One region of the Phyllobacterium zundukense genome, then DNA from elsewhere that is predicted to be linked to it. Evidence: predicted binding sites of a transcription regulator. Region 1 holds the regulator's gene; each other region holds the start of a gene.
What was found. Region 1 encodes PhoB, which activates phosphate uptake and scavenging genes when phosphate is short. Its sites were predicted from a motif close to TGTCATNNANCTGTCAT; they were not measured.

Region 2: the regulator PhoB is predicted to act here: its motif matches at 1,631-1,647, upstream of BLM14_RS17160 (PhoX family protein).
Region 3: the regulator PhoB is predicted to act here: its motif matches at 1,190-1,206, upstream of BLM14_RS04795 (BtaA family protein).
Region 4: the regulator PhoB is predicted to act here: its motif matches at 1,629-1,645, upstream of phnA (phosphonoacetate hydrolase).

What each region holds. Positions count from the first base shown of each region.
Region 1 is NZ_CP017940.1:296,983-300,116, reverse strand. Features, by position in the region: gene BLM14_RS01460 (vWA domain-containing protein) at 1-1,027, shown strand, start outside; gene phoB (phosphate regulon transcriptional regulator PhoB) at 1,032-1,718, opposite strand; gene phoU (phosphate signaling complex protein PhoU) at 1,737-2,468, opposite strand; gene pstB (phosphate ABC transporter ATP-binding protein PstB) at 2,547-3,134, opposite strand, start outside.
Region 2 is NZ_CP017940.1:3,430,868-3,434,001, reverse strand. Features, by position in the region: gene BLM14_RS17170 (HAD family hydrolase) at 1-508, shown strand, start outside; gene BLM14_RS17165 (threonine ammonia-lyase) at 610-1,599, shown strand; gene BLM14_RS17160 (PhoX family protein) at 1,716-3,134, shown strand, end outside.
Region 3 is NZ_CP017940.1:990,312-993,445, reverse strand. Features, by position in the region: gene BLM14_RS04810 (hydantoinase B/oxoprolinase family protein) at 1-81, shown strand, start outside; gene BLM14_RS04805 (GNAT family N-acetyltransferase) at 86-592, shown strand; gene BLM14_RS04800 (MarR family winged helix-turn-helix transcriptional regulator) at 608-1,045, shown strand; gene BLM14_RS04795 (BtaA family protein) at 1,256-2,509, shown strand; gene BLM14_RS04790 (class I SAM-dependent methyltransferase) at 2,515-3,134, shown strand, end outside.
Region 4 is NZ_CP017943.1:189,308-192,441, reverse strand. Features, by position in the region: gene BLM14_RS26595 (alkaline phosphatase family protein) at 1-342, opposite strand, end outside; gene phnA (phosphonoacetate hydrolase) at 343-1,617, opposite strand; gene BLM14_RS26585 (LysR family transcriptional regulator) at 1,777-2,745, shown strand.

The sequences.
Region 1 (3,134 bases):
GGACCGCTTCGACCAGGTTTTCGGCCATGTCTTCAAGGGCATCGAAGCCTTGCATGGCGAAGGTGCCGTCGACGTGGCCAATCTTCCGGAGGAATGGCTGCGGCGACTGGCGGAAAAACACCTGACCGAGGAAGAGAAAAAACTGATCGAAGCACTTGGCGGCTTCGACAAGCTGATGGAAACCCTGCGTCAGCGCCTCGAGGAACAGCAGGGCCGTCATCAGGGTGGGTCGAAATGGATCGGTACGGCAGGCACGTCACCCTTCGGCGCCTATGGCTATAACGCGGAAGGCGTGCGGATCGGCCAGGACGAAAGCCGCCATCACCGGGCAGTCAAGGTCTGGGACAAGCGGGAGTTCAAGAACTTCGATGACAGTGTTGAGCTCGGCACGCGCAACATCAAGGTTGCACTGAAGCGACTGCGGCGCTGGGTGCGCGAGGGCGCCGAGGACGAACTGGATCTCTCGGGAACAATCAGATCCACCGCGGAACACGGCTATCTGGATGTGCAGATCCGGCCGGAGCGGCGCAATCATGTCAAGCTGCTGATGTTCTTTGATGTCGGCGGTTCCATGGACGAGCATATCAAGATCGCCGAAGAGCTGTTCTCAGCCGTGCGCTCCGAGTTCAAGCACATGGAGTATTTCTACTTCCATAATTGCCTTTATGAGGCTGTGTGGAAGGACAACCGCCGCCGCTATACCGAAAGCATCCCGACGCAGGATGTCATCCATAAATATGGATCGGACTACAAGGTGATCTTCGTCGGTGACGCGGCGATGGCGCCCTATGAAGTCTCGCATTCTGGGGGTTCCGTCGAACACTGGAACGAGGAAGCCGGTGCTGTCTGGCTCACACGTGTGCTCGACCAATGGAAGAATACGGTCTGGCTCAATCCCACCAAGGAAGCCTATTGGAACTACACGGCATCGACGTCCATGATCCGCGGAATTTTCGCGCAGCGGATGTATCCGCTTACCCTTTCAGGCATCGAGACCGCGACCCGCGAACTCTCGCGTAAGCACTGAACGCTCAGCCGAACGAATACCCGGCGCCGCGTACGGTGCGGATCGGGTCGATCGAACGGCCAATATTGATCGCCTTGCGCAGCCGTCCGACATGCACGTCGACCGTGCGGTCATCGACATAGATATCCGCGCCCCAGACATTGTCGAGCAGCTGGCCGCGTGAGAACACCCGTCCCGGCGACTGCATCAGGAATTCCAATAGGCGGAATTCCGTCGGCCCGAGCTTCAGTTCACGTTCCTTGCGGAATACGCGGTGCTGCTCACGGTCGAGCTTCAGGTCGCCGAAGCTCAGAACATGCGAAAGAAGACTCGGATTGACGCGGCGTAGCATCGCCTTGATGCGGGCGAGAAGCTCCGGCGTCGAGAACGGCTTGACCATATAGTCGTCCGCACCGGTCGCCAGACCCCGCACCCGCTCGCTTTCCTCACCGCGTGCCGTCAGCATGATGATCGGCAGGATTTCCGTCTCGCGCCGGGCTCGGAGGCGCCGGCAAAGCTCGATGCCGGAAAGACCGGGCAGCATCCAGTCAAGGATCAGAAGATCCGGCACCTTCTCGCGCAACGCAATTTCCGCTTCGTCGCCGCGCGTGATCGTCTCAACAATATAGCCTTCAGCTTCAAGATTGTACCGGAGAAGGACGCTCAAAGCTTCCTCGTCCTCCACAACGGTGATTTTGGGGGCTATCGCCATGGCTCGTTCTATCCTGGATTACGATTGTCTGGCTTCGTCGACGACGATGCTGTGAGTCTGGTCTTCCTTCGGTCGCTCGGCCGGCAATTGCGAACCGGTGACGATGTAATAGACGGTCTCGGCAATATTGGTAGCGTGGTCGCCAATACGCTCGATGTTCTTGGCGCAGAACAGAAGGTGCGTGCAAGCCGAGATGTTGCGCGGATCTTCCATCATGTAGGTCAGTAGTTCGCGGAACAGCGAGGTATAGAGCGCGTCGATCTCGTCATCGCGTTCACGCACAATGTTTACCTGCTGGACAGAACGTGTCGCATAGGCATCCAGCACATCCTTGAGCTGCGTCAGGGCCAGTTCGGCGATAGTCTGCAGACCGCGATAAACCGACAGCGTCTGCCGGGTATCGGTAACGGCAACGACCCGCTTGGCGATGTTTTTGCCGAGATCGCCGATGCGCTCGAGATCCGAGGAAATACGGATCGTGCCGATGATCTCGCGCAGATCGATAGCCATCGGCTGACGCTTGCCAATGATGGTAATGGCCTTTTCATCGATTTCCCGTTGACCGGCATCGAGGATCAGATCGTCCGAAATCACGCGCTGTGCCAGCGCGTTGTCGGAATTGACCATCGCGGTGACCGCCTGTTCGACCATCCGTTCCGCATGACCGCCCATCTCTGCGATCTTGTGCGTCAGGAACTTCAGTTCATCGTCGTAGGAACGCACAGTATGCTGGGCCTGCTGTTCGGTCATGTTCTTACCCTCGTTTCCTCACTGCGACGAGCGTCTTAACGAACGCACAAAGGACGCAGTAACAATTTGAATACTCAATCAGCCGAAGCGCCCGGTGATATAGTCTTGTGTTCGCTTTTCTGACGGATTGGTGAACATCATTTCCGTATCGCCCACCTCTACCAGATTGCCGAGATGGAACATGGCTGTCCGCTGCGAAACACGGGCTGCCTGCTGCATCGAATGCGTCACGATGACGATCGTGTAGTTCTGGCGCAATTCGTCAATCAGTTCTTCGACCTTGGCTGTAGCAATAGGATCAAGCGCCGAGCACGGTTCATCCATCAAAATGACTTCCGGGCTGACGGCGATGGCGCGCGCAATGCAAAGGCGCTGCTGCTGACCACCGGACAGACCGGTTCCCGCCTCGTGCAAGCGATCCTTCACCTCGTCGAACAGGCTGGCGCGGCGCAAGCTCTTCTCAACGATTTCCTCGAGCTGCTGGCGATTCTTGGCGAGGCCGTGAATACGCGGGCCGTAGGCGACATTTTCGAAGATGGACTTCGGAAAGGGGTTAGGCTTCTGGAACACCATGCCGACACGGGCGCGTAGTTCCACAACATCGATCTTCGGATTGTAGATATCCTCGTCATCGAGCGTGATCTTGCCGCCGATCTTGCAGCCTTC
Region 2 (3,134 bases), 820 kb from region 1:
TCTCTGGCACCCGGAACTGACGCTCGAAGAAAAGCGGGCGCGTATCCGTGACTATGATGACTATGCCGTGCGCGAAGGCTCGCGCCGCGCCGTCGGCATCGAGGGCCTGCATGTAACGCTGGAGGCGCTGGTCAAGCAGGGTTTTGTCCTCGGCATCGCCACCAACGATTCGGAAGCCGGTGCGCGGGCGACAGCCGAAGCGCTTGGCCTGACATCATTGTTCACCGTCATCATCGGCTATGATTCCGTGGCGCGCGCCAAGCCGCATGCCGATCAGCTGCATCTTTTTGCCGCGAATACTGGTCTGGCGCCTGCTGCCATCGCCATGGTGGGCGACAATGCCCATGATCTTGAGATGGCCCATGCTGCGGGCGCCGGCCTTGCTGTTGGCGTCCTCTCTGGGAACAGCACCCTCGACGATCTCGGCCCGCTCAGCGATGCCATTCTTGGCTCGATAGCGGAACTGCCGCAGTTTCTAGCGCATCGGGAGAATTCCGCGCCGGCGTGAAGCGTCCGCCGTCAATTGCCATGATGACAATGATTTGGATGCTTGAAGCCATTCATGGTGCTATCAATTCGCTATGATCATAGCGTTGAAGCGAGGGCCGCATGGACAGTCAGGGTTTTGCCGTTGGAATAGCCGATGTGGAGGCTGCCGCGACGCGGCTTGAGGGCCAGCTTGTACGCACCCGGCTGATCGAATCCGAAGCCTTGAACGCCCGATACGATGCTCGCATCCTGTTCAAGCCGGAATGCCTGCAGCGCACCGGCTCGTTCAAGTTTCGCGGCGCCTATAACCGCATCAGCCAGTTCACCCCGCAGGAGCGTGAGCGTGGCATCGTGGCGTTTTCCTCGGGTAACCATGCGCAGGGTGTCGCCAGTTCCGCCCGGCTTTTCGGCATCAAGGCCGTCATCATCATGCCGAGCGATGCACCGCAGACCAAGATCGCCAATACGCGGTCCTACGGCGCGGAAGTTGTTCTCTTTGACCGTTACAGTGAAAGCCGCGAGGCCGTGGCGGTACCATACATCGAAGAGCGCGGCATGGTTCTGGTGCCACCCTATGACGATCCTTCCATCATGGCAGGGCAGGGTACGATCGGTCTTGAGCTGATCGCGGAGGCCAGGGAACGTGGACTGACGCTTGACGATGTCTTCGTGCCAAGCGGCGGCGGTGGTCTGATCAGTGGTATTTCGGTTGCGGTAAAGGCGGGCTCGCCGCAGACGCGCATCTGGGGCGTTGAGCCGGAAAATTTCGATGATCTGCGCCGCTCGCTCATTGCCGGCGAACGCGTAAGCAACGAGAGCGGCCATCGTTCGATCTGCGATGCGATCCTGACGCCGCAGCCGGGTGTTCTGACCTTCCCGATCAACAAACACAATCTAGCAGGCGGCATAGCCGTTTCCGACAACGCGGTCAGGGCCGCCATGCGCGATGCCGCCAACTATCTGAAATTGATTGTGGAGCCTGGCGGCTGCGTGGCGCTTGCAGCTTTGGCAACGGGCGAAGTGGATATCAGGGGCAAGACCGTTGCGGTGGTTCTTTCCGGTGGCAATGTCGATCTCGATATCTATGGCGGGCTGATCGCGGCTGCATGAACTATCGCAGGTAGGAAGAAACAAGGGAAACTGTCATCATACTGTTACTCTGCCGTCATAGCGGGTCGATACGGTTGAAATCCGTTCTCCCAGCCAGATAGCCAGAGGTAAACGCCATGAACGACCAATCTCAGACATTCCGCACAAGCCTTCTCGAGGAAAATGACGGTCCCGGCCACAACCCGACCGACAATGCCACCATGGGCGAACTCATTGCCGCGCGGTTTTCGCGCCGCGGGTTCCTGAAGGGCTCGCTTGCCGTTTCCGCCATTGCCGCAACCGTCAGCCCGATGGCGCTGATGCTCGCCGACGACGCGCGTGCCGAGAGCAAATCGGCCTTCACTTTCGAGGAAGTCGAGGCAGGTATTGACGAGAAACACCATGTCGCTGCCGGCTACGATGCCGATGTGCTCCTGCGCTGGGGCGATGGCCTGTTTCCGGATTCGCCGGAGTTCGATCCCTTGAATCAGACGCCGGAAAGCCAGGCCAAGCAGTTCGGCTACAACAATGATTATGTCGGCTACATTCCGATCGACGGTTCCTCTGAGCACGGCATCCTCGTCGTCAACCATGAGTACACCAATGAACATTTGATGTTCCCCGGCATCGTCAAGGTTGTCGAGGGCAAGCTTGAGGTTTCACCGGCTGACCAGAAGCGTGTCGATATCGAAATGGCTGCCCATGGCGGCACCGTCGTCGAGATCAAGAAGGTCGATGGCAAGTGGCAGGTCGTCAAGGACGGCAAGCTCAACCGCCGCATCACCGCGAACACGGAAATGCAGCTTTCCGGCCCCGTTGCCGGGCATGACCGCGTCAAGACCAATGCCGATTCGTCCGGCAAGAAAGTCTTCGGCATGATCAACAATTGTTCGGGCGGCGTCACACCCTGGGGTACCTACGTTTCGGGCGAAGAAAATATTCACGGCTATTTCCTCGGCAAACTGCCCGAGGACAGCAAGGAGGCCGCCAATTACAAGCGCATGGGCATCCCGGAAGGCGTCTACGACTGGGGCAATTTCCATGAGCGCTTCGATGTGTCGAAGGACCCGAACGAGGCCAACCGTTTTGGCTGGGTGGTCGAGATCGATGTGAACGATCCCAATTCCATTCCGAAGAAACGTACTGCCATGGGCCGTTTCAAGCACGAGGGTGCTGATTCCATCGTCGCCAAGGATGGCCGTGTCGTCTTCTATCTCGGCGATGATGAGCGTTTCGATTATGTCTATAAATTCGTCACCAAGGGTAAGTTCAATCCGGATGACCGCGCCGCCAATCTCGATCTCCTCGATGAAGGCACGCTCTATGTCGCCAAATTCGATGTCGACGGCACCATCGCCTGGCTGCCGGTTGTCTTTGGTGAGGGCCCGCTGACCGAAGCCAATGGCTTCCACTCACAAGCCGATGTCCTGATCGAAACCCGCCGCGCCGGTGATTTGCTCGGTGCAACGAAAATGGATCGCCCTGAAGATATTGGCCCGAACGGCGTCAATGGCAAAGTCTATGTCATGCTGACCAACAACACCAAGCGCAAGGAC
Region 3 (3,134 bases), 690 kb from region 1:
GACCAGACTGTACTGGAGGCGGGTGAGGCCGTCATCCTCACGACCCCGACCCCCGGTGGATACGGCAAGAGCGGAGCATGAGCAGATGAACGCTGCCATTCCTGTCAGAATGCTCATTGGGAGTGACGCCGAAAGCTTCCAGGCACTGCGGCTGCGTGGCTTGCGCACCGTGCCGGAGGCGTTCGGTTCAAGCTACGAGGAGGAAGTGGATCGCAGCGTAGAGGAGGTCCGCCGGCGTCTCGACGCTAGGCCGAATGCGGTTTTTGGTGCCTTCGCCGATGAAAAACTTGTCGGCGTGGCGGGTTTCGCGATTAACGCTACGCTGAAGGAGAGACACAAAGGGTCGCTCTGGGGCGTCTTTGTTGATCCGGAATGGCGTGGCCATAACCTCGGAAAACGATTGACACAGGCTGTTATCGATCACGCCTGCCTTCATGTCGACACGCTGAACGCCATAGTCACCGCGGCGAACGTGTCGGCGCGAACGCTTTATCTCAGCCTCGGCTTTACTGTCTACGGCTTCGAAAAGGACTCGTTGCGCATTGACGGCCAATCCTACGACGATGAGTTGTTGCGGCTCGAGCTGCGCTGACGCTATAGCTACGATATGCCCCATCAAACACCGCATAACCTGTTCGTCGATGAGCTCGGCAAAGCCAGCCGCAAGCTGCGCACCCTCTTTGACGCCCGCGTCAAGAAGCTCGGCTTGACCCTGGCACGGGCAAAAACGCTCGTGCTTTTGAGCCGCCTTGGAGTACTCAACCAGAAAGAACTGGCGGAAGAACTCGAAATTGAAACACCAACCATGGTGCGCTTGCTCGACGGTCTCGAGAAGCAGGGCTTGATCGAGCGCCGCGCGGTCGAGGGAGACCGGCGCGCCAAACAGATTGTCATAACCGCGCTCGGCCTCGATCTCGCCGAGGAAGTCAATCGGCTGGCTCAAGCCCTTCGCGCTGAAATCCTCCAGGATGTGGATGAAAAGGAACTTTTGAACGCGATTGAAGTCCTGCGCACCGTCAATCGCAAGATCAACGATCTCAGTTAACTGCCAGCCGGAAAAGCGGAAAAAACAAGGAATTACGGGAATTCGATTACTTTTCATCGCAAGACTGTCACATAGCGCGAACGAGGTTGATCAAGCATTTGCCCGTAGGAGTTGAATCAACTCGCGAAGTTCTTCAACCTTCAACGTCACCCATTTGTTACATCGGGATGGTAGGCGGGTAGGAATTTCCAACAAAGGGGATTCGATTAGATGCCGCTTGCTAGACAATCCAGAAGTACCCCTCTTCCGCGCAACGAGAAGCTCAACAAGGCTGTTCGTCAAAACAGGCTTCTGTCGCGGGCTGGATTATCCGAGCGCCTTTTCGCTCACGTCTTCAAGGGATTGGTCTATCCGCAAATCTGGGAAGATCCCGAAGTGGATATGGAAGCGCTGCAGATCCGCGCCGGCCATCGCATTGTCACCATCGCATCCGGCGGTTGCAACGCGATGTCATATCTGACTGCGGATCCGGCGAGCGTCGAGGCCGTCGATCTCAATACGGCCCATGTTGCCTTCAACCGGCTTAAACTGGCTGCGGTTGCCAACCTGCCCAATTACGATGCCTTCTACCGCTTTTATGGCACAGCCGACGACAAGACCAACCTTGCTGCCTATGAGCGCTTCATCCAGCCGCATCTGGATGCGACCAGCCGCGCCTATTGGGAAAAGCGCATGTTGTCCGGCCGGCGCCGCATCACCATCTTCTCGCGCGACCTCTATCGTCACGGCCTGCTCGGCGTGTTTATCGGTATGGGACATCGCGTGGCAAAGCTCTATGGCATTGATCCGCGCGACCTCCTCAAGGCATCTACCATGGAAGAGCAGCGCGCCTATTTCGACCGCTCCCTCGCCCCACTTTTCGACAAGCGGATGATCCGCTGGGCAACGAAGCGCAAATCCTCGCTGTTCGGCCTCGGCATTCCGCCGCAGCAGTACGACGCGCTGGCGACCGCCGGAAATGGTAATATGGCGCAAGTCCTGCGTGGCCGCCTGGAGAAACTTGCCTGCGGCTTCCCGCTTTCGGAAAACTATTTTGCCTGGCAGGCATTCGGGCGTGGCTACAGCGACAACGCCGAAACCGGCCCCTTGCCGCCCTATCTGTCCCGCAGCAATTTTGCCACCGTGCGCGACCGCGCCGGGCGAATGAGCGTGGTCAATGCATCCCTGACCGAATTTCTCGCCGCCAAGCCCAGTGCATCTGTCGACCGGTTCATCCTTCTGGATGCGCAGGACTGGATGAACGATACGCAGCTGGGTGAGCTCTGGAGTGAGATCAGCCGGACCGCAGCGCCCGGCGCGCGCGTCATTTTCCGCACAGCAGCTGAACCGACCATCCTGCCAGGCCGCATCGACGATGCCCTGCTGGAGCGCTGGGATTACCAGGAAGAGGCATCCCTCGCGCTTCACGATCGCGACCGCTCATCGATTTATGGCGGGTTTCACCTTTATCTGCTCAAGGACTGATCTCGATGTTTGCCAAGATTGAACATGGGCGGCTGATGGATCGGGTCTATCGGCATCAGCGCCATTTCTATGATGCCACGCGCAAATATTACCTCCTCGGCCGTGATCCGATGATCGCGGGCCTCAATCCGCCGGAAAGAGGCAGCATTCTTGAAATCGGCTGCGGTACCGGCCGCAATCTGGTGCTGGCCGGAGAGGCCTATCCCAAGACTTCGCTCTACGGCATTGATATCTCGAATGAAATGCTCGCCACGGCTCGTAAGAAGATCGCTGCGGCAGGGCTTGGCAAACGCGCGCACCTCGCCTATGCCGATGCCGCGGATTTCGACCCGGAAGCACTTTTCGGGCGGCGCCAGTTCGACCGGATTTTCATCTCATACGCCGTGTCCATGATCCCGCAATGGCAGGCGGTGATGCGCGAAGCCGTGAGCCATCTCACACCCGGCGGCGCACTGCACGTCGTCGATTTCGGCGATTTGAGAGATTTGCCCGGCTTCAGCAAAACCGCACTCTATACATGGCTCGAATGGTACCACGTCACCCCTCGCAACGATCTGTTCGACGTGGCTGATGTGATTGCGGTCGAGTCTAAAACAGAAACCGAAGCCCAGCGGCTTTATCGCGG
Region 4 (3,134 bases), on a different replicon from region 1:
AGTGCCGTCGCGCTCCTTCAGGAGTTCCGCCAGCCCTGGTCGGTCGAGCGACGTGCCGACGACGTGGCGGCGGTGCTGCAGAAAATCCGGATGTCCGGCATCATGGATGACGAAACGATCTTGCTCCAGCAGTGCCAAAGAGTTTCCCTCCAGGCCGTGCTGCGCGGGTGAACATCCGGTGGTAAAACTCGAGGAGCAAACTCGTGTCACCGAAGGCGTCACGCTTCGATGCGCCGCAAACCACTCGGAGCTTTCTCGCAACTGAAGGAGATTGGGGGTGGTATCCTCGCGCACAAAATCGCGCCTTAGGCCATCCAGTATAACGGCGACAACGCGGCGCATTCAGACCTCCACTCCGTTCAGGGCAAAGTCGAAGATGTCGAAATTGCGCAGCGCCGAGGTGCGAGCGCGCTCCATGTGGTCAGCACGCAGGGGGTGCGAGAGAATGAACGGCACGTTCTGCTCGGCGAGCCCACCATGTGATCGTAGACGTTCGCCAGCCAGAGCCGTCAGATCGTGATCGACCGCACGGGCGCCAAGTGCGACGCCGCGCAGACCGATAACTGCGACATCCCCTTCCTTGTCCTCCGGGAGTTCGAAGCGCCTACAGACATCAGCGCGTACCAGCACCTCTTCGATGCCCGGCCAAGCGCGAATGAAAGCGGCGACCTGTTCAGGAGCCAGTCCCTGCCGCTTGAGGTGGACGCGCACGAACCCGCCCAATGCGCCATGATGCCGAACGTATGGATCAGCAATCGGGCAGATTACGCGGGTGCTTCCCTCTCCGTATTCGGCGTCAAGCAGATCACCAAGATAGATGACATTGGGCTCACCCGTCGATGTCGACATGTCGTTCATGCCGTGATCGGCGACGATGCCGACAACGGCCCCATTAGCCAGCAGAGCGGCAATGCGCTTGTCGACGGCCTCCATGAAGTCATCGGCCTCCGGCGTTCCCGGCGCGTGCTTGTGCTGCACATAGTCGGACAAGGACAGGTAGATGAGTTCGGGGGTGCGCTCGGCCAGCAGTTTGATGCCGGCATCAAGGACGTAAAGTGACAGCTCCGCAGAGTACTGATCCGGTGTCGAGCGACCCATCAGTTCAGGCACATTGTCTATGCCGTGTTCGCCCATCGTGCTTTCGGGCGCCTTCTCGGCCGAGAAGGCAATGCCCTGAAGATTGTAGGCGAGCGCCTTGCGCAACTTGTCCTTGGCCGTGACGATCGCCACTCTTGCGCCGTCCTGGGAGAAGCGGCCCAGGATCGTTTCGGCGCGCATCGGCGTGGCGTCGACCATCATGATTTCACGGCCGGTTTCACGATCGATGTAGTAGTTACCGGAGACGCCGTGTATCGCCGGCGGCGCCCCACAAACGATTGAGATGTTGTTCGGATTGGTGAAAGTCGGCATGGCGGCGAGCGCTGTCGAACCGAAGCCCTCGCGACGCATCCTGTCGATCGTAGGGATTCGACCTGCCGTGCTGGCGGCATCCAGATAAGCCAGATCGCACCCGTCGAAACACACAACGACGACCGGCTTGACCGGCCAGCGATAGGTTCTACCATTGATGTGGAGCGAAGGACGATTTTCGGGGTTAGCAGAAGATTTCAATAGCATGGCCGACCATTCGTTATAAAACTGTCATGAAAAACTCATATAGTGATGAGTTTTTACGATTACTGTCGATTATTACTTTCTCTAATCCGCATTATTCTTTTTTATCATCGTAGAGTAAAACGACTTTACTTCCGTTATTATGTGAGAGAATGGAACAGAATGCAGCAACGTCTTCCACCATTGAAAGCGCTTGTAGCGTTCGAGAGCGTCGTGCGGACCGGCAGCGTAACGGCTGCCGCTGAGGAACTGTTCGTGACACACAGTGCTGTCAGCAAGCAGATTGGAGCGCTTGAAATCTGGATTGGCGAACGACTGTTCGCTGAAAACCGGCGCTCGATGGTTCCTACGCCGGCAGCCCAGCAATTGGCCGATAACGTCGGTATGGCGCTGAAGCTGATCTTTCAGTCATTGGGGACGTTCAGTGTCAATGCTGACACCACACCTCTGAGGGTGATCGCACCGGCCACGTTCGCCATGCGTTGGCTGCTGCCGAAGCTGCCCGACTTCCAAGCGCTTAATGAATCCATTCGGGTGCGCGTCCGGCAAACCCATACAACGGAAAACTGGCACGAGATGCCGTTCGATCTGGCCATTCGACGCGGCGGGGCCGTCCCTCCCCATTTGAAATCGGTACCGTTCTTTCGAGAGGAACTTGGTCTTGTGTGCCGTCCAGACCTTATCGACGCGTATGCTGGGGAGCTTCCCAGAGAAATCATCGGGAAATTTCCACTCTTGAAAGCCGATACTCGACCTGGTGAATTGGAAGAATGGCTGCTGTCGGCCGCGGCTCCCATCCATCTAGCTTCTCATGCACGGAGCTTTCCTCACTTCTACATCGCGCTCGAAGCCTCCCTCGGTGGACAAGGTGCTTTGGTGGCACCGATCAAGGTGATTGAAGAAATCCTTCGCAAAGGAGATCTCATCGAGTTGGACCACAATTTGCGACTGAAAGGTCCGAACTATATCGCGCTGTACGATGAGGCCGCATCTGAGGATTCGCCAGCGGTTCTCTTTGCGACATGGCTCAGCACGTTACGATCCAGGTACGAGGATCGCAATTCTGAGGATGCTAAACCATCGCACACGGGGCCAGGAGCGAACGGAATAGCCGTTGGCAACTCATTGTAGCGATACCGCAGGAGCCGACCACCACCTACTTATGTAGGGTTTCTGTTCCGTTGCTACTCAGACCCCGAACCGACCAAGGTGGGCGATTCTGATAGCACGACCAATATCAATACTAAAATAGAGGGGGCTAGGGTTCGCACAAATCCTGAAACCCGCTACGAAATCGGAACCGCTGATTTTTCAGAGAAATTTCTATCGCACAAGTCAGGCGCACAAGTCCGAGTTTCGCGAGCAATTTATGCGACACGGCTGGAGCGGAAGGGACGCGCCACCAGTGGTGCTGATCACCGGCTGACGGAAAGAATATCGATCAGGTCGCTGCCAAAGCGCGTAGACGCTGGCACGGCCAATCCTCAGTGTTCGTGCGATCTCTGCCGGCCCAACACTTT